2 regions of the Bacillus sp. 5RYD7K genome follow, and region 1 is predicted to be linked to the other one. Evidence: riboswitches for the same ligand, from Rfam matches in the RefSeq annotation. Region 1 holds a riboswitch; the other holds the start of a gene.

The links. A riboswitch is a leader RNA that binds a small molecule or an ion and turns the genes downstream of it on or off. The one in region 1 is predicted to bind lysine.
Region 2: it holds a riboswitch for lysine, as region 1 does, so the genes downstream of both, ACQE26_RS10425 (aspartate kinase) here and ACQE26_RS07880 (amino acid permease) in region 1, are expected to answer to the same signal.

Annotation. Positions count from the first base shown of each region.
Region 1 covers NZ_CP191200.1:1,591,765-1,601,339, forward strand. Annotated here, with positions in the region: gene ACQE26_RS07865 (LTA synthase family protein) at 1-1,301, opposite strand, end outside; gene ACQE26_RS07870 (metal-dependent hydrolase) at 1,344-1,826, opposite strand; gene sspJ (small acid-soluble spore protein SspJ) at 2,009-2,149, shown strand; lysine riboswitch at 2,272-2,453, shown strand; gene ACQE26_RS07880 (amino acid permease) at 2,562-3,974, shown strand; gene ACQE26_RS07885 (class I SAM-dependent methyltransferase) at 4,023-4,937, opposite strand; gene ACQE26_RS07890 (iron-hydroxamate ABC transporter substrate-binding protein) at 5,085-6,023, opposite strand; gene ACQE26_RS07895 (FecCD family ABC transporter permease) at 6,273-7,310, shown strand; gene ACQE26_RS07900 (FecCD family ABC transporter permease) at 7,310-8,320, shown strand; gene ACQE26_RS07905 (ABC transporter ATP-binding protein) at 8,339-9,142, shown strand; gene rsiO (acid stress-sensitive anti sigma factor RsiO) at 9,179-9,575, opposite strand, start outside.
Region 2 covers NZ_CP191200.1:2,074,488-2,084,062, forward strand. Annotated here, with positions in the region: gene uvrC (excinuclease ABC subunit UvrC) at 53-1,825, shown strand; lysine riboswitch at 1,887-2,065, shown strand; gene ACQE26_RS10425 (aspartate kinase) at 2,191-3,420, shown strand; gene ACQE26_RS10430 (YslB family protein) at 3,468-3,914, opposite strand; gene sdhC (succinate dehydrogenase cytochrome B558) at 4,211-4,819, shown strand; gene sdhA (succinate dehydrogenase flavoprotein subunit) at 4,853-6,613, shown strand; gene sdhB (succinate dehydrogenase iron-sulfur subunit) at 6,616-7,374, shown strand; gene ACQE26_RS10450 (acyl-CoA thioesterase) at 7,434-7,871, shown strand; gene gerE (spore germination transcription factor GerE) at 7,992-8,216, shown strand; gene ACQE26_RS10460 (MarR family winged helix-turn-helix transcriptional regulator) at 8,405-8,845, shown strand; gene racE (glutamate racemase) at 8,853-9,575, shown strand, end outside.

The DNA of each region.
Region 1 (9,575 bases):
ACATAACGGTTTAACAAATCACTGCTTGTGTCCGGTTCCTCAATGAGCTGATCCTGTTTATCAATTTCAAAAGGAAAATGGTTGGTCAAAGTCAGCAGGCTTGCGTAAAACGGCTGCGGAAGCTTCTTTAATTTTTCCGCTGACTGTTCGAGAAATTCCTTGTCCTTCAGGCCCCAGCCCGTTGAATTTTCCGGTGTCACCTTAAATTCATCCGCGTCGAAAAAACGATCGATGCCGAATGCCCCGTACATCTCATCCCGGTTCCAAAAGGCTTTATGATTGGCATGCAGAACGGCCGAATAGTACTGATGGTCTTTTAACGTATGGTACAGCGTATTGAACCGGTGGCCGCTTTTGGTGAAAAAAACGGCGCCGCTTGAAGACGGATACAGCGAATTCGCAGTAATGAATTCTGAATCTGAGGTTTTTCCCTGTTCGGTCTGCTGATAAAAATGAGTGAAGTCATAGCTTTTTTTCCGCAGCTTATTCATAAACGGGGTAATCTCTCGCCCGTTGACCCGTTCATCCATCACAAAACGCTGTGTTGATTCAAGCGTGACAAAAATCACATTACGCCCTTTAGCAAGCCCGAACTTTGTATCGGACGGGCGGCTGTAGTCGGCTTGGGTGTAGTTCGCGACCGCCGCAAGACTGTCTTCGTCGGCAAACGCTTTAGCCCCTGCATTCAGCGTTTGCGAAATGGTGTCATACAAATGAAAGTGGAACAGGCCGATTCCTTTTACGAGCGCTTCACGATCAAAAGGATGCCTGAACAGCTTCGGCTGCTCGGCCTCAGACAGCGCAAGGTTGCACAGCATGAGCCCGGCTGATGCCCACGCATACGCTTTAACGGTCCGGGCTCCCGCTTTTCCCTTACCGGCTTTATGCCTTCCAGATAGGTAAAACAGAACCGCAATATCCGCGAATAAAGCAATATACAGCGGGTGAAACAGCTCTTGGACGCTGCTTCCCATATCGCCTATATTGCTCGCCTGAAACAAAACCGGTATGGTGATAAAATCAATATAAAACCCGTAAAACACCGTATTGGCGATTAAAATCCCCGTCAGCATCACATTCGCCGAAAGCAGAAAGATCCGCTGCTTTTTTTCTGTCAGCAGCAGGCCGATGCCGAACAGCGGCACAATAAAGCTCAGCGGATTAATGAGAAGCAGACATTCCTCAAGAACCGAATTGTTCTGCAGATCAAAACCGAGCTTGTAAACGGCGTATGTTTTTATCCACATGAACAGGATAGACAGGCATAAAAACCGATGATTGCTGAAAAAGGATTTTTTCATATGTATGACTCCTCACCCTAAAAGCGAAAAGACGCTTTTTGTTTAAGAGATGCGGCCGTGAACCAATTCGTATAAATAATAGCAGGATACAATCGTTAACCCGGCCAGCACAAGCTGCTCCGAAAAGCTCCCCGTCCTCATATAAAGGGGAAGACGGAAGCGGATGGCAGACGGAAACAGCAGTTTAATGCCGTTGACGGTCCATGCGTCAAGCACAAGGTGGCTTGCCATTCCGATCATCAGTCCGGCGGAGATGCTCGGATTCGGGATATAGGCTGCCGTGATGAAAAACATAATAAGCATAAACAGCAGACTGTGTGTAAATGTTCTGTGGCCGAACACCGTGCTTACGATTTTGGACAGAACGGGCAGCGTTCTGCCGATTTTGCTTTTCGTATGGCAAATATCGGGAATCAGCGCCCCGAGGGCACCCGCTGAGGTCATAAGGACCGGATCATACCCGTAATAATACGCAATTGCGGAACAAGAAGCGATGCCTCCCATGATGTGTGTTTTTCCTGTCATTTTTCGCTTCTCCTTTTTATTTTTGCCAAAATCCCCTGAATTACAAATATATCAAGAGAATGCATGTTTGATCAACAAACTTTACCTGTTCCGCCAAAAGGAAGGAGAACGGATTCCGCATATTCTGCCGCGGAAAAAGACACATTATAGGTGTACCTATATTTGATAAAGAGGTGATACAGATGGCTTTCTTTAACAAAGAAAAAGGCAAAAACAGCGATAAAAACAAAAACGTCATTCAAGGTGCGCTTGATGACGCCAGTGCAGCTTTGAAAGACGATCCGCTTCAAGAAGCTGTTCAAAAGAAAAAAAACAACCGCTGACTATATAAAACGGGTAGGGCGAATGCTCTATCCGTTTTCCGTCTAATTTTTCCCTTTGACAGATCTTTTTATCTCTGATAACCTCTGAGTAGAATTGAATGATAAAAATCCTCACTCTTTCTCGGTGAGGTAGAGGTTGCGCTTGATGATGAGTCGCACATGCCAGGCTGATAAGGGGCCGCAAAACATGTGTTAAAGGCATCAGCGCCGAAGTGTAAAGAAAGCCGATCCTTCTTTATGCTGGGACTGTATCTGAATAAGTGCAGGACTGCCGCGTGCTTTTTCGCGGAGGGCTATCCGGAGATCAAGGGTGTGTGTTTCTTTAAGCATGGACTTTTGTTCAGGCTTTTTTTGTGTGTAAATATGGTCTCGGGGTCTGGTCCGTACGAATGAACAACCAGGAGGTACAGGAATGGAACAGACGAAAAAATGGGGTTTTTGGTTATTAACGGCATTTGTCGTAGGAAATATGGTAGGCTCGGGCATCTTTTCCCTTCCGAGCACGCTCGCAAAAATCGCGAGCCCGTTCGGCGCTACATCGGCATGGCTTTTAACGGGAGCCGGTGTGTTAATGATCGCGCTTGTCTTCGGTCACTTATCCATCCGCAAGCCTGAGCTGACGGCGGGGCCGCAAAGCTATGCGAGAGCGCTGTTCAGTGATCGGAAAAAAGGGAACGCAGCCGGTTTCACGATGGTGTGGGGCTACTGGGTGGCGAGCTGGATCAGCAACGTGGCGATCATCACCAGCCTTGCCGGATATTTAACTTCTTTTTTCCCGATTTTAACGGATAAGCGTGAAATGTTTTCAATCGGCGGTCAGGCGGTTACACTTGGCCAGCTGCTGACATTTGCCGTATGTACGGTTTTATTATGGGGCACTCACACGATTCTCGTCTCCAGCATGAACGGTGCGAGTAAATTAAATTTCGTTACGACGTTTTCAAAGGTATTAGGATTTATCTTCTTTATCATTGCAGGTTTGTTTGTATTTCAAACGTCGTTTTTTGATCATTTTTATTTTCCGGTTCAGACAGGTCCTCACACGGTTGAGGGAATCGGCGGTCAGGTCCACAATGCGGCGATTTCAACATTATGGGCGTTCGTCGGAATTGAATCGGCAGTCATCTTATCCGGGCGCGCCCGTTCGCAGCGCGACGTGAAACGCGCCACCATTACCGGCTTATTGATCGCGCTCAGCATCTATATTATCGTGACATTGATTACGATGGGCGTGCTTCCGCATGGTAAGCTTGTCGGCTCGGAAAAACCGTTTGTTGACGTATTATACGCGATTGTCGGCAATGCGGGAAGCATCATCATGGCGATTTTGGCGATCCTCTGTCTGTTCGGGACGATGCTCGGCTGGATTCTTCTCGGCTCTGAAGTTCCGTATCAAGCCGCGAAATCAGGAGACTTTCCCGCCGCTTTTGCAAAAACAAATAAACAGGGAAGCCCGGTTGTGTCGTTAATCGTCACGAATGTGATGTCACAGATCTTTATCTTTTCGGTTATTTCCCGGACAATCAGTGACGCGTTTACGTTTTTAACAACGGCGGCGACACTCGCTTATCTGATTCCGTATCTCGTATCTGCGTTTTACAGCCTGAAGCTCGTGCTGACGGGTGAAACGTATGACGAAATCAAGGGTTCAAGAGTGAAGGACGGTTTCATCGCCATCCTTGCCTGCATTTATTCTTTTTACGTCATTATTACCGGAACGGCCGATTTAACGACCTTTATTCTCGGTATCGGGCTGTTCTTCGTCGGTCTGCTGTTATATCCTTTCGTTTCAAAGAAATTTGCAAACAACAGACAATCCGTATAAAAAAAAGACATCTCACGTCTGTGGGATGTCTTTTTTGGTGTCAGCGGATTACTTTTTGACGGCGTGTATATAATGAATGGTCTCGAATGCGGTTAAATGGTCAGTGCGTCCGCTGAAAAAACGGTCATTGATAACCGCTGGAGATAAATGTTCATAAATAAGCAGGCCTGATGATTCTAACATTTTTTCAATTTCTTTATAGCTGAAACACGACAGCATCGGTTCTCCGCCTGCCGCAGCCATTTTCACCATGTTCTCCACTCTGTTTGACAGTCCTTTTTCTTCAAAGAGCGATTCATCCGCATAATCAAACACGATAGAGCTGCCGGGCGGGACTTCGGCAAATAATTGTGTAAGCAGGCGGGCGAGATGCTTTTTCGTAAGATAATATGAAACACCGAGCAGGCTGAAAAAGGTTTTTTGGCGGGAAAAACCTTCCTGATTCAGACGGCTGAAAGAAAGCGGAGCCGTAAAGTCCATCGGCGCAAAATGAAGACGGCTCGGAATATCGCGCTCAAGACGTTTTAATCTGTTTAATTTGTCTTCCTGTGAAGCGCGGAGATCCGCTTCAAAGATGTCTAAGCCGTTTGTCACCTCGGGATGTCTGAAACAGAAAGTATCCAGCCCCGCTCCGAGGTTGACATACTGTTTAACCCCGAGCTTCACTTCATTCAGGAGCACTTCTTCACAATACGCCGCACGTGCTAACGGTGTAGGAGACAGCTGGACTTGAGTCACCCATTTTAAGATGTCATCCGGTTTGCCTTGAAGCCTCCGGGCCATGTCTTTGCTGAAAAATGATATACCTTGAATCAAATGATCGCTGATGTCCGACAGCTCTTTTTCAGATAAAAGATCTTGTGCCAAGAAATCATCAAATATCACCGGTGTGTCGTATTTACTGTGGTACGCCCTTACGAAAGCGGACAGCAGGGAAGTCATACTCGCTTTATTTTCTCTCATATTAAAGATCCTCCGTTATTTACGTCAATCTCCGGCCGGGAGAATCTTATTATACATGTTAATCCAAAAGTGTAAATTATAGCATAAATGAATTTTTTTGTCAAGTTTTTGGCGTCATAAAAAGCCGCTGTGACAGCGGCTCCCGGGTTACTTTGTTAAGCTTTTTGTGATGTAGTCGAGCTGGCCTTCGAGTGAAATCGGGTCTGAGAAATAGAAGCCGATCGGATCAATGTGATAGACATGGTTTTGCTTGACGGCATCGAGATTCTTCCAGATTGAACTGTCAAGCACGCCTTTGTCGTCACCGCCGGCCTGCCACGGCCCCATAAAGATATAGTCTCCCGCGAAGTCAGGCAGTTTTTCAAGTGAAATGCTGGCGTAGCCCGGCCCTTGATTAATGGCTTTTTCCTTCGTCAGTTTTGTGGCTTTCAGCCCGAGTTTGTCATAAATGATGCTTCCGCCGCGGCCGAAGTCTTTACCGAATACATAGATGTCTTTTCCGTTTGTCTGCATGATGGAGATGGTTTTTGAGCCGACCGCTTTTTGAACTTTTGTTTTAGCGGCAGCGGTTTTCTTATCCCATTCAGCCAGCCATTTGTCTGCTTTATCTTCAGTGCCCGTCATTTTCGCAAACTCTTTGAATTGATCAATGTTGCTGAGCTTGTCATATTTAATGGCGATGGTCGGCGCGATTTTTTCCAGTTTTTCAATATCGGCGCCTTGTGTCGTCCAGACAACGATTAAATCAGGCTTTAAGTCAATGATTTTCTCAACGGATGTGCCGTCGCCGATGTTTGTCACACCGTTTGTTTTCCCTTTGTAATACGGGTTTTTAAATACGTTTTGCGGCGCGCCGACAACATTGATGCCGAGCTGTTTGAAGTCGCCGTAGTAGCCGTCAGCCATGACGACGACACGTTTCGGGTTCTTCGGAATTTTAATATTGCCGTTTTCGGCTTTATAAGTGACGGTTTCTCCTTTTTCAGAAGAGCCTTTCGTGTCTGAAGAATTTCCGCATGCGGCCAAAGCGGCGATGAGCAGCACGGCAATCAGCGCAGCGCCGATTTTCTTGTATATATGGAACATCTGACATTCCTTCTTTCATAAAAAAAATAGTGATAAAGAGAATCATTATCAGTGTGATTATATCACTGCTTTTATAGAGAAGCACGCTCTTTTTAAAGAAAAACTTTCTATTGTCATATGAAATTAGGTCTATTAATAGAGAAGATAATAGTGCTATACTGAAACAAGTCATTGATAATCATTATCATTACCATTCTTGTTTTGAGAAAGGAAGAACGAGTGTTGGGTCTATTAAAAAAGAAGCAGACAATGACGGCTCAGGGGGCATCAGGGAGCGAAATCCAGTGGACGGCGCGTTCATTCCGGGCGGCTGTGCTGCTGTGTGCCGGTATTGCGGTTTTATTGATCGGCGCGGCCTTGTCTGTTTCCATCGGAGCTGCCGATATTCATCTGCGGACGGTGTGGGATGCTCTCTTTCACTTTCAGCCGCAAAATACATCTCATCAAATCATACGCGATCTGAGGCTGCCGAGAACTGCTGCCGCCGCGCTCGTCGGGGCTTTTTTAGCTGTGTCCGGGGCGATTATGCAGGGGCTGACGCGAAACCCGCTTGCTGAGCCTTCCATTATGGGCGTGACGTCGGGGTCGGGATTTGCGATCGCTTTGGCATTTGCTTTTTTTCCGGGGCTCTCTGCCGCGGGGCTTGTTTTGTGGTCCTTTATGGGAGCGGGAATCGGGGCGCTCATTGTGTTTGGCATCGGCCTGTTTTCAAAAGGCGGGCTGACACCGGTGAAGCTCGCGCTGGCCGGTACGGCGGTCGGCTATTTCTTAACGGGGCTTTCAAGCGCGATTGCGATCCGTTTTGATGTCGCTCAGGATGTGAAGTTCTGGTATGCCGGAGGAGTCGCATCCGTGAAATGGGAGGGCGTCCAGCTGCTTTTGACAGTCGGCGTCATCGGACTTTTGCTCGCATTTCTGATTGCGCGCTCAGTGACGGTGCTGAGCTTGGGTGAGGAGCTTGCTAAAGGGCTAGGGCAGTACACGGCGCTTGTGAAAGTCATCGGAATGGTTGTCGTTGTCCTCTTGACGGGGGCTTCAGTATCAGTCGCCGGAGCCATTTCTTTTATCGGCTTGGTGATTCCGCACATCACCCGTTTTTTAGTCGGTGTAGATTACAGATGGATTATTCCTTGTTCGGCGGTATTCGGCGCCGTTTTGTTAGTCTTCAGTGACATTGCGGCAAGACTCGTCAATGCGCCGTTTGAAACACCGGTCGGCGCTTTAACGGCCCTTATCGGGGTTCCCTTTTTCTTTTATTTGGCGCGCAGGGAAAGGAGAGGGCTGTAATGAATGTGAAATCGAAAAAACCGCTGGCGGTTATAGCCATTACGTTTTTGCTCATATGCATCGTCTTTTTTATCAGCTTAAATATGGGTGTGATCCGGATTGCGCCTTTCGATGCGTTACGTGTCTTTTTCGGACAGGGGGATGCCCGGGATCAGCTCGTTTTATTTGAATTCAGACTGCCGCGCATGGTGCTGTCATTGCTGGTCGGGGCCGGAATCGCCGTTTCAGGCGCTATTTTTCAAAGCGTGTCTCAAAATGACTTGGCGGAGCCGGGCATTCTCGGTATTAACGCCGGGGCGTCTTTGGCGGTCGTGCTATTTATCTTCTTTTTCCAAGGGTCTGCTGCTGATTTAAGCATGTTCAGTACATGGCTGCTTCCGGTGAGCGCTTTGGCGGGGGCTTTTCTGGCTGTGCTGCTCATCTATGTGCTCGCTTGGAAAAAAGGTGTTTCGCCTGTCCGGCTCATTTTGGTCGGGATCGGCGTTAATGCGGGGTTTAATGCGCTTCTCCTGATTTTTCAGCTGAAGATGGACCCGCGGGACTTCATGCAGGCGCTTGTATGGATTTCCGGTTCGATTTGGAATGCCAATTGGAAAATGGTGCTGTCCATTTTGCCGTGGCTGCTGGTTCTTTTGCCGTTCAGCCTCTATAAAGCGAGATATTTAAACGTGCTCCAGCTCGGTGACCAGCTGGCGGCGGGACTCGGCACCCGGGTCGAAAAGGAGCGGCGCATTCTGCTGTTTTCAGCCGCCGCCTTGGCCGCGTCATGTGTTGCGGCAGCCGGCGGAATCGCTTTTCTCGGATTGATTGCCCCGCATTTGGCCAGAAGGCTTACCGGGCCGCGCCATCAAACGCTTATTCCGATTTCGGCTTTAATCGGCGCATTTTTATTTCTGCTCGCTGATACGCTGGCGAGAAATGTGCTTGCGCCGTCCGAGGTTCCGGTCGGCTTGGTGATTTCCGTGCTCGGAGCGCCGTATTTTGTATATTTGCTGATGAAAACGAAATAGAGGAAGGAGACTGCCGCGATGAACTCATTATCGGCGGAACAGCTTACTGTCGGTTATGGAGACCGTCTGATAGCGAAAGAATTGGACATCGCCATACCGAAAGGAAAAATCACAACGCTGATCGGCCCAAACGGATGCGGAAAATCGACGGTTCTTAAGACGATGTCAAGAATCATGAAACCGAAATCCGGCGCCGTCTATTTAAACGGACAGGCGATCATGCAAAAATCCACGAAGGACATCGCCAAGGAAATGGCCATCCTTCCGCAGACGCCTGAAGCGCCGAGCGGGCTGACGGTATACGAACTTGTTTCTTACGGCAGGTTTCCGCATCAGTCCGGAATGGGCCGCTTGAGTGATAAAGACCGTGATATGATCAAATGGGCGCTTGAAGAGACGGGGATGGCCGAATTTTACGATCGGCCGATCGAAGCGCTTTCCGGCGGGCAGCGGCAGCGTGTGTGGATCGCCATGGCGCTCGCTCAGGAAACGGAGCTGCTGCTTCTTGATGAACCGACCACTTATTTAGATCTCGCCCATCAGCTTGAAATTCTGCAGCTGCTGGACAAATTAAACAAAGAGCAGGGGCGCACGATTTTAATGGTCATTCATGATCTGAACCATGCCGCCCGTTTTTCCCATTATATGATTGCGCTGAAAAAAGGGCGCGTCATCAAGGAAGGGACGGCGGAGGAAGTCATGACGCCCGGCATATTGAAAGACGTGTTTCAGATTGACGCACAGATCGTTAAAGATCCGCGCACGAACAAACCCGTCTGCTTGACATACGATTTAATCCGGCATGAAAATGCCACGGTATGACGGTAAAAACGCAGAACCATTTGGGACTGCGTTTTTTTATTGCGCCCGGGGCGGCTTTTGCCCGGAGATGCATTTATCCAAAACGAAAAAAACCCCCGCCACAATCAGCTCCTCGGTCGTTGACAGCCAAATCTTTTCAATCAGTTTATCCGTCGTATACGCGGTCATCCAGAGGAACAGCAGCTGAACGGTGCTGGCTAGAAGAAGAAAAGGCAGCCTGCCCGTCCCAAAAAAAGTAAAGCTATGTATCATCAGCCGCTCAAGCGGTTCAAAACATAAACCGAGAAGAATAAAAAGCACGGAAAAAAGCAGGACGTACGCCATTGATCCGTAGCTCGTCCCGGCTAATGAAAAAACGGTCATCATCACGATGAAATACCCGAATAATACGGCGGCCGCTGCCAGGGCATACCTGAGCACCTGGAGAAAAAAC
Region 2 (9,575 bases), 480 kb from region 1:
GTTCGTGATACACTGAATGGACACAAGAAATGAATGTAAGGAAGGGTAACGTATGAATAAACAACTGAAAGAAAAGCTGGCCCTCCTTCCCGATCAGCCGGGCTGTTATTTAATGAAAGACCGTCAAAAAACAGTCATCTACGTGGGGAAAGCGAAAGTGCTGAAAAACAGGGTGAGATCCTATTTCACCGGTTCTCACGATGCAAAAACCCAAAGGCTTGTGACGGAGATTGAGGACTTTGAATATATCGTGACTTCCTCCAATCTTGAAGCGCTTATTTTGGAAATGAATCTGATTAAAAAATACGATCCGAAATACAATGTCATGCTGAAAGATGATAAAACCTATCCCTTTATTAAAATCACCCATGAACGCCATCCGCGGCTTATTGTCACCCGCAATGTCAAAAAAGACAAAGGGCGCTATTTCGGCCCGTACCCGAATGTACAGGCGGCGCGGGAAACGAAAAAACTGCTGGACCGCCTTTATCCGCTCAGGAAGTGCTCAAATCTTCCGGACCGCGTCTGTCTCTATTACCATCTCGGACAATGCCTCGCTCCATGTGTAAAGGATATTTCTGAGGAGACAAACCGCGAGCTTGTGGAAGACATCACCCGCTTTTTAAAGGGAGGGCATAACGAGGTCAAAAAAGAGCTTGAAGAGAAAATGGCAGAGGCGGCGGAAAAGCTTGAATTTGAACGGGCTAAAGAATTCCGCGATCAGCTTGCTTACATCGAATCGACGATGGAAAAGCAGAAAATGACCATGAATGACCTTCTGGACCGCGATGTGTTCGCTTATGCGTACGATAAAGGCTGGATGTGCGTTCAAGTCTTTTTCATACGCCAAGGAAAGCTGATCGAACGCGATGTCAGCATGTTTCCGATGTACCAGGAAGCGGATGAAGAATTTCTGACCTTCATCGGCCAGTTCTATTCGAAAAACAATCACTTTCTGCCCAAGGAAATTCTGGTGCCTGACAGCGTTGACAGGGACATGATCAGCGAGCTTTTGGAAACCGCCGTGCATCAGCCGAAAAAAGGCCCGAAAAAAGAACTGCTTCTGCTTGCGCACAAAAACGCGAAAATCGCCCTGCGGGAAAAGTTCTCATTAATCGAGCGGGATGAGGAACGGTCAATCGGAGCAGCCGAACGGCTCGGCGAAGCATTGAACATTTACACGCCGCACCGGATTGAAGCGTTTGACAACTCCAATATTCAAGGCACAAACCCTGTATCGGCCATGATTGTCTTTATTGACGGAAAGCCGAATAAAAAGGAATACCGCAAATATAAAATTAAAACCGTAACAGGGCCTGACGATTACGGATCAATGAGAGAAGTCGTCAGAAGAAGATATTCGAGGGTGCTCCGCGAAAATCTCCCGCTGCCGGATTTAATCATCATTGACGGCGGAAAAGGGCAGATTAACGCGGCGCGCGACGTGCTTGAGAATGAGCTCGGCCTTGATGTCCCGGTAGCGGGATTGGCGAAAGATGACAAACACCGAACATCCAACCTTCTGATCGGCGACCCGCTTGAACCGGTATTTCTGGAGCGGAACAGCCAGGAATTTTACCTGCTTCAGCGCATTCAGGATGAAGTTCACCGTTTTGCGATCAGCTTTCACAGACAGATCCGGGGAAAAAGCGCTTTTCAATCCGTATTGGATGATATCCCGGGGATCGGCGAAAAGCGCAAAAAAATGCTCTTAAAGCATTTCGGTTCTGTCAAAAAGATGAAGGAAGCAAGTCTTGACGATATCAAAAAAGCCGGTGTGCCGGCTGCGGCCGCTCAGCTGCTGTTTGAAAAATTGAAAAAATAGTATTGTGCTTTTCTGAAAAGTCTGCTAGAATGTGAACTAATTTCATAAGATCGTGTTATATGGTGAAGATAGAGGTGCGAACTTCAATAGTATGCCTTTGGAGAATGATGGATTCTGCGAAAAAGGCTGAAAGGGGAGTTCGCCGAAGTGAAACACATCCCATCGGTGTGCTTTGCTGGCTTTGCATTAAATAAATGTAAAGCTGTCAAGAATTCATTTTCTTGGAGGGCTATCTCGTTGTTCATAATCAATCGTAATGATATGAAAAAGCAATGAGAGCTATTCCTCTCATTGCTTTTTTTATTGTGGACACAACGCTCTTTTCTCCTCACCCGCACGAACCAAAATGTAAAGGGTGGTCTAGTATGGGTCTTATCGTACAAAAATTCGGAGGCACTTCCGTCGGCTCTGCCGAAAAAATTCAAAATGCAGCAAATCGCGCCATTGCTGAAAAGAAAAAAGGCCATGACGTCGTAGTCGTCGTTTCGGCAATGGGAAAATCAACCGACGCGCTCGTTAATCTGGCGGCGGAAATGACATCTGAGCCAAGCAGACGCGAGATGGATATGCTTCTGTCTACGGGAGAGCAGGTCACGATTTCGCTTTTGGCCATGGCGCTTCAAGAAAAAGGATATGACGCCGTCTCTTATACGGGCTGGCAGGCGGGTGTCCGCACGGAGGCTGTCCACGGCAATGCGAGAATTACGGATATTGATATCACCGCAATTCAGGCGCAGCTTGCAGAAGGCAGGATTACAGTTGTCGCCGGTTTTCAGGGAGTAACCGAAGACGGCGGCATCACGACGCTCGGACGGGGCGGTTCCGATACGACGGCGGTCGCTCTTGCCGCAGCATTAAAAGCGGATAAATGCGACATTTACACGGACGTTCCGGGCGTGTTTACGACAGATCCGCGGTACGTCCGGTCAGCGAGAAAACTGGCGGGAATTTCTTACGATGAAATGCTGGAGCTTGCAAATCTCGGAGCGGGTGTTCTTCATCCGCGGGCGGTTGAGTTCGCGAAAAACTATCAAGTGCCTTTGGAAGTGCGGTCAAGCACGGAACATGAAGCTGGAACATTAATTGAGGAGGAATCATCAATGGAGCAGAATTTAATCGTCAGAGGAATTGCATTTGAAGACCAGATTACAAGGGTGTCCGTCACGGGCCTGACAAGCGGGTTGACAACACTTTCAACGATCTTCACCGCGCTGGCGAAACGAAACATCAACGTCGACATCATTATTCAGACACAAGCGGACAATGGGGAAGCAGACATTTCTTTCTCAGTGAAAACGGAAGATTCCGCACAAACGGTCGCTGTGCTTGAAGAATATAAAAACGCGCTTGACTATGAAAAAATTGAAACTGAAAGAAAGCTGGCGAAAGTATCCATTGTCGGATCAGGCATGGTCTCTAATCCCGGCGTCGCCGCGGACATGTTTGCCGTACTGGCGGAAAAAAATGTACAAGTCAAAATGGTCAGCACATCTGAAATAAAAGTATCAGCGGTTGTCAGTGAAAATGATATGGTGAAAGCCGTCGAAGCGCTTCATGATGCGTTTGAGCTTTCTAAACAGCCGTCTGCCGTATAAACGGGCAGGCAAAAAGGCGGGACTTTTGAGTCACCGCCTTTTTTCAATTATACAGGGTCCTTCATATCCCATTTCACGGTCAGGACGACTTTATCCGCTCTCTTTTTTACCTGTTCATAAGATTCTGCAATCTGATCGTTCATCAATTGAATCTGTTCGGCTATAAAACCGGCTTCAAGCTGAAAACACGGCTCTTTCTGGTGTTTGAGCCTGCTGGATACGAGCGGTCCTTCCAGTTCAAATTCCAGCTCTTGCTTTTTTGATCCTGTGTTTGTCAAAGTTCCCCAGCCGGCTTTTTCAAAAAAGGCGGGGATTTCTTCCCACGATTGAAGAGGAAATTTGCGGGCGAGGCGTTTCCCCGCCCAATACATCATGGATGAATGCTCCGGGCCGAGGATATCCGGAAGCACGATTTCCCGGATTAATTCGTAGCCGTATGCGCTGACGCCGAGTTCAGTTAAAGGTTCTAAAGCTGCTTCATAATTATTCTTCATATTATGTATTCCCCTCTCTCCTTCGTTTATTATAGCTTAAACAGGGGGGAGGATTACAGGATGATCCTATAAAACACGTGAAAAAAAGTGAAAAAGGTATTGCAGGAAAATAAAATTTTCACGTCAAATAATCAATTCCGAAAATTATAATTTATGTACACGTTTTCTTGACGCCCTTTTGAGGGAGGAGTAAAATGAAATTGTCAATAAATTTTAATAAAGTGCTTACAATTGAAACGAAGTGGGGGCAGAGATTTTAGCACATTTCGCACTTAAATCAAACAGGGGGTAAAGTAATGTCTGGGAACAGAGAGTTTTATTTTCGAAGATTGCATTCCTTGCTCGGTGTGATTCCGGTCGGCATCTTTTTGATCCAGCATTTAGTCGTCAACCAATTTGCCGCAAGGGGAGCGGATGCGTTTAACAAGGCGGCCGGCTTTATGGACAGTCTGCCGTTCAGGTATGCGTTAGAAATTTTTATTATTTTCTTACCTTTAATTTATCATGCGGTTTACGGTGTGTACATAGCATTTACTGCGAAAAACAACGCTGGCCACTACAGCTATTTCAGAAACTGGATGTTTGTGCTTCAGCGTGTCACCGGTATTCTCACCCTTATTTTCGTCAGCTGGCATGTGTGGCAGACGCGGATTGCCGCACAGATGGGCGCTGAAGTCAACTTCGATATGATGGCGAATATTCTGAGCTCGCCGTTTATGCTCGGATTTTACATTGTAGGCGTTTTATCAGTTATTTTTCACTTTTCAAACGGCTTATGGTCTTTTGCGGTCACATGGGGGATCACGGTCACGCCGCGTTCTCAAAGAATTTCGACTTACGTGACGCTGATTATATTTTTAGCGCTTTCATACGTGGGTCTAAAAGCGATTTTTGCGTTTGTGTAAGAGAACTAGATTACTAGAGGGAGAGGGGCTATCATGAGTCAATCAAGCATTATCGTAGTCGGCGGGGGTCTTGCCGGCCTCATGGCGACAATTAAAGCAGCGGAATCAGGCACGGCCGTTAAATTGTTTTCCATCGTTCCGGTCAAACGCTCTCACTCGGTCTGCGCGCAGGGCGGGATAAACGGAGCTGTCAACACAAAAGGGGAAGGAGACTCTCCGTTTGAGCATTTTGATGACACGGTTTACGGAGGCGACTTTTTAGCAAACCAGCCGCCTGTAAAAGCGATGTGTGAAGCGGCGCCGTCCATTATCCACTTATTGGACCGCATGGGGGTTATGTTTAACAGAACGCCGGAAGGGCTCTTGGACTTCCGCCGTTTCGGGGGTACACAGCATCACAGAACCGCATACGCGGGAGCGACGACGGGTCAGCAGCTTCTTTACGCACTGGACGAGCAAGTGCGCAGATATGAAGTGGCGGGTCTCGTCACAAAATATGAAGGCTGGGAATTCCTCGGCGCCGTTCTTGACGATGAGCGCACGTGCCGCGGTATCGTAGCCCAAAATCTGACCAATATGCAAATCGAGTCATTCCGTTCTGACGCCGTTATTATGGCGACGGGAGGACCAGGAATTGTATTCGGCAAATCAACAAACAGCATGATCAACACGGGATCTGCCGCATCAATCGTTTATCAGCAGGGCGCTTACTACGCTAACGGCGAATTTATTCAAATTCACCCGACTGCCATTCCCGGAGACGATAAACTCCGTCTGATGAGTGAATCGGCGCGCGGCGAGGGCGGAAGAGTCTGGACGTATAAAGATGGAAAACCTTGGTACTTCCTTGAGGAAAAATATCCGGCTTACGGAAACCTTGTGCCGCGGGATATTGCGACACGCGAAATCTTTGACGTGTGCGTGAACCAGAAGCTCGGCATCAATGGAGAAAACATGGTGTATCTCGATCTTTCGCACAAAGATCCGAAAGAGCTTGATGTTAAGCTCGGCGGCATTATCGAAATCTATGAAAAATTCATGGGAGATGACCCGCGCAAGCTTCCGATGAAAATTTTCCCTGCCGTTCACTATTCAATGGGCGGTCTGTGGGTTGATTATGATCAGATGACAAGCATCCGCGGACTGTTCGCGGCGGGTGAATGTGATTATTCAATGCACGGAGGAAACCGTTTAGGGGCAAACTCTCTGCTTTCCGCCATTTACGGAGGAATGGTTGCCGGTCCGAATGCGGTGAAATATGTTTCCGGACTTGAAACATCGGCTGAAGACCTGTCTTCTTCATTATTTGATTCCTACGTGAAAAAAGAAGAAGAAAAATGGGCAGACATCATGAAGATGGACGGCGATGAAAATGCCTACGTGCTTCACCGTGAACTCGGAGAATGGATGACGGCCAACGTAACGGTGGTCCGCCACAATGACAAGCTTTTGAAAACAGATGATAAAATCCAAGAGCTGATGGAACGCTTTAAGAAAATCAATATTAATGATACGACAAAATGGAGCAACCAAGGGGCGATGTTCACCCGCCAGTTCTCCAATATGCTTCAGCTTGCCAGAGTCATCACGCTCGGCGCATATAACCGAAATGAAAGCCGGGGAGCGCACTATAAACCGGATTTCCCTGAAAGAAATGACGATGAGTGGCTCAAAACGACAATGGCTAAACATGCCGGTCCGTTTGAAGCTCCGGAATTTGAATATCAGGATGTCGATGTATCACTGATTGCGCCCCGTAAACGCGACTACTCGAAGAAGAAGGTGGCGAAATAATCATGAGTGAGAAAAAGATACGGTTTATCATTACACGTCAGGATACGCCTGAAAGCGCGCCATACGATGAAGAATTTGAAATCAATTACCGCCCGAATCTGAACGTAATTTCCGCCCTGATGGAAATCCGCAGAAATCCCGTGAATGCAAAAGGGGAGAAAACTACTCCGGTCGCATGGGACATGAACTGTCTCGAGGAAGTATGCGGCGCCTGCTCCATGGTCATCAACGGCAGACCGCGCCAGTCATGCACGGCGCTGATTGATAAGCTGGAACAGCCGATCCGTCTGAAGCCGATGAAAACATTCCCGGTTGTCCGTGACCTTCAGGTTGACCGCAGCAGAATGTTTGATTCACTGAAAAAAGTGAAAGCATGGGTGCCGATAGACGGGACTTACGACTTGGGACCGGGACCGAGAATGCCGGAAAAACGCCGCCAGTGGGCATATGAGTTGTCTAAATGCATGACCTGCGGCGTCTGCCTTGAAGCCTGCCCTAATGTCAACAGCAAATCGAAGTTCATGGGGCCTGCCCCGATGTCGCAAGTGCGTCTATTTAACGCCCATCCGACGGGCGCGATGAACAAGTCAGAACGTTTAGAAGCTTTAATGACAGACGGCGGTCTCGGAGATTGCGGGAATTCACAAAACTGTGTTCAATCCTGCCCGAAAGGCATTCCGCTCACGACTTCAATCGCTGCTTTGAACAGAGATACCAACTTACAAGCATTCCGCAATTTCTTCGGAAGCGACAGAGTATAAGATATAGAAAAAGAGCCTCTTCCGCACGGGAGAGGTTTTTTTATAAGGAGCTGAAGGTGATGAAACAACCGCAATACATTGACATCCCGTTTGAAGAATGGAGACAGTCGTTTTCTTTCTTTACTGAAGTATCGGTTCGCTTTTCAGAAACGGATATGTTCGGCCATATGAATAATGTAACCCCTTTCATCTATTTTGAAGAAGCCCGGATCGCCTACTTTAAGCAGCGCGGCATGGAAGCGCAAAATGCGGAGACGATGACAGTCGTCGCAAGCCAGCAGTGTGACTATATGCGTCAGGTGATGCCGTATGAAAATCTGCGGATTTATGTCAAAGCAAGCTCTGTCGGAAATGCGTCCGTCACCCTTCATTACCTTGGAGAAAACGAGTCAGGCCTGCCGTGCTTTACCGGTTCCGTCGTTATGGTACAAGTATCAAAGACAAGCGGCAAAGCGGTCAGCTGGACGGAGCGGGAGAAAGGCATTCTGCTCGCCTGAACGGATAACTATTTCTTTAAGTGACGTCACCTCCGAAGTGGCTTTTACATATGATATCTTGACTATATAAACCCATTCGTTTCAGATTCGCTCTCACCTTAGCAAGGAGGGTTACAATACTTGAAGGAGAAAGATTTTCAATCAAAGCCGCTGCTGACCAAAAGAGAAAGAGAAGTATTCGAATTGCTCGTTCAAGACAAGACAACAAAAGAAATTGCAAGCGAGCTATTTATCAGTGAAAAAACTGTACGGAATCACATTTCAAATGCCATGCAGAAGTTAGGTGTGAAAGGGCGTTCGCAAGCTGTTGTCGAGCTTCTTAGAATGGGTGAGCTAGAGCTCTGATTCTTGCCGGTTTTCCTTCTTTACGAGAAGGAGCCGGTTATTTGTGTTGGCGCCCGGGGTGATAGGCATGCGATGAAAATCCCGGCTTTTCCTTTTTCTCCGTCAGTCTTGCATTTTCTTAAAAAAAGAAGGAAAATAGACACGGAGCGTGAATAGCCCAGAAAGATCCTTGAGTGAGGGATGGACAAATGACATCAAAATCTGTAGAGCATGTTGCGGATATCGAAAAATCACTCCGCCATATCGCTGCGATCATTAAACAAAAAGGACGAGAAATCCTTAACCAATATGCAATTACACCGCCGCAATTCGTAGGCCTTCAATGGCTTTATGAATTGGGGGATATGACAATAGGCGAATTATCAGGCAAAATGTATTTGGCTTGCAGCACGACGACGGATCTGATAGACCGCATGGAAAAAAATAAGCTTGTCGAACGGGTGAAAGACCCTGCTGACAGACGGGTCGTCAGAATTCATCTTCTCGCTGAAGGAGAGCGCATTATTCAGGAAGTGATTTTAAAAAGGCAGGCATATTTGCGGGATATGTTTGAGACATTTTCCGAAGAAGAAACAGCCGTCTTCGAAAAATCATTATTGAAACTGCAGCATGAAATGAAAAGAAAATGAGGCGATTTTGTTGGAACAGCCGATAGGAGTCATTGATTCCGGGGTTGGCGGGTTAACCGTTGCTAAGGAAATCATGAGACAGCTACCGAAGGAAAATATCATCTATGTGGGAGATACAAAACGCTGCCCGTACGGCCCGCGTCCTGAAGAAGAAGTTCTTCAATACACGTGGGAAATGACCGATTACCTGCTGGAAAACCACCATATCAAAATGCTCGTGATCGCTTGTAACACGGCCACGGCCATTGCCTTGGAGGATATTCAGCGCAAAACGGATATTCCGGTTGTCGGCGTCATTCAGCCGGGTGCGAGAACGGCGATAAAGGTGACGAAAAACCAGCATATCGGCGTCATCGGCACGATAAATACCATTAAAAGCAGAGCGTATGAGCAGGCGCTGCTCGGTTTAAATGCAGACCTTCAAGTCGAGAACACGGCTTGTCCGCTGCTGGTGCCGTTTGTGGAAAGCGGACGGTTTCTGCAGGAATCGGCGGAGGAAGCGGTCGAAGCATCACTCGAGCCTTTAAAAGGCACAGCAATTGATACCCTGATTCTAGGATGCACGCATTATCCGATTTTGAAAGAACCGATTCAGGACTATATGGGAGATCATGTGAAAATCATTTCCTCCGGTGACGAGACAGCGAGAGAAGTGAGTACCATCTTGTCTTATAAAGGCTTGTTAAACCAATCGAATCATGCACCGGAGTATCAGTTTCTTACAACGGGA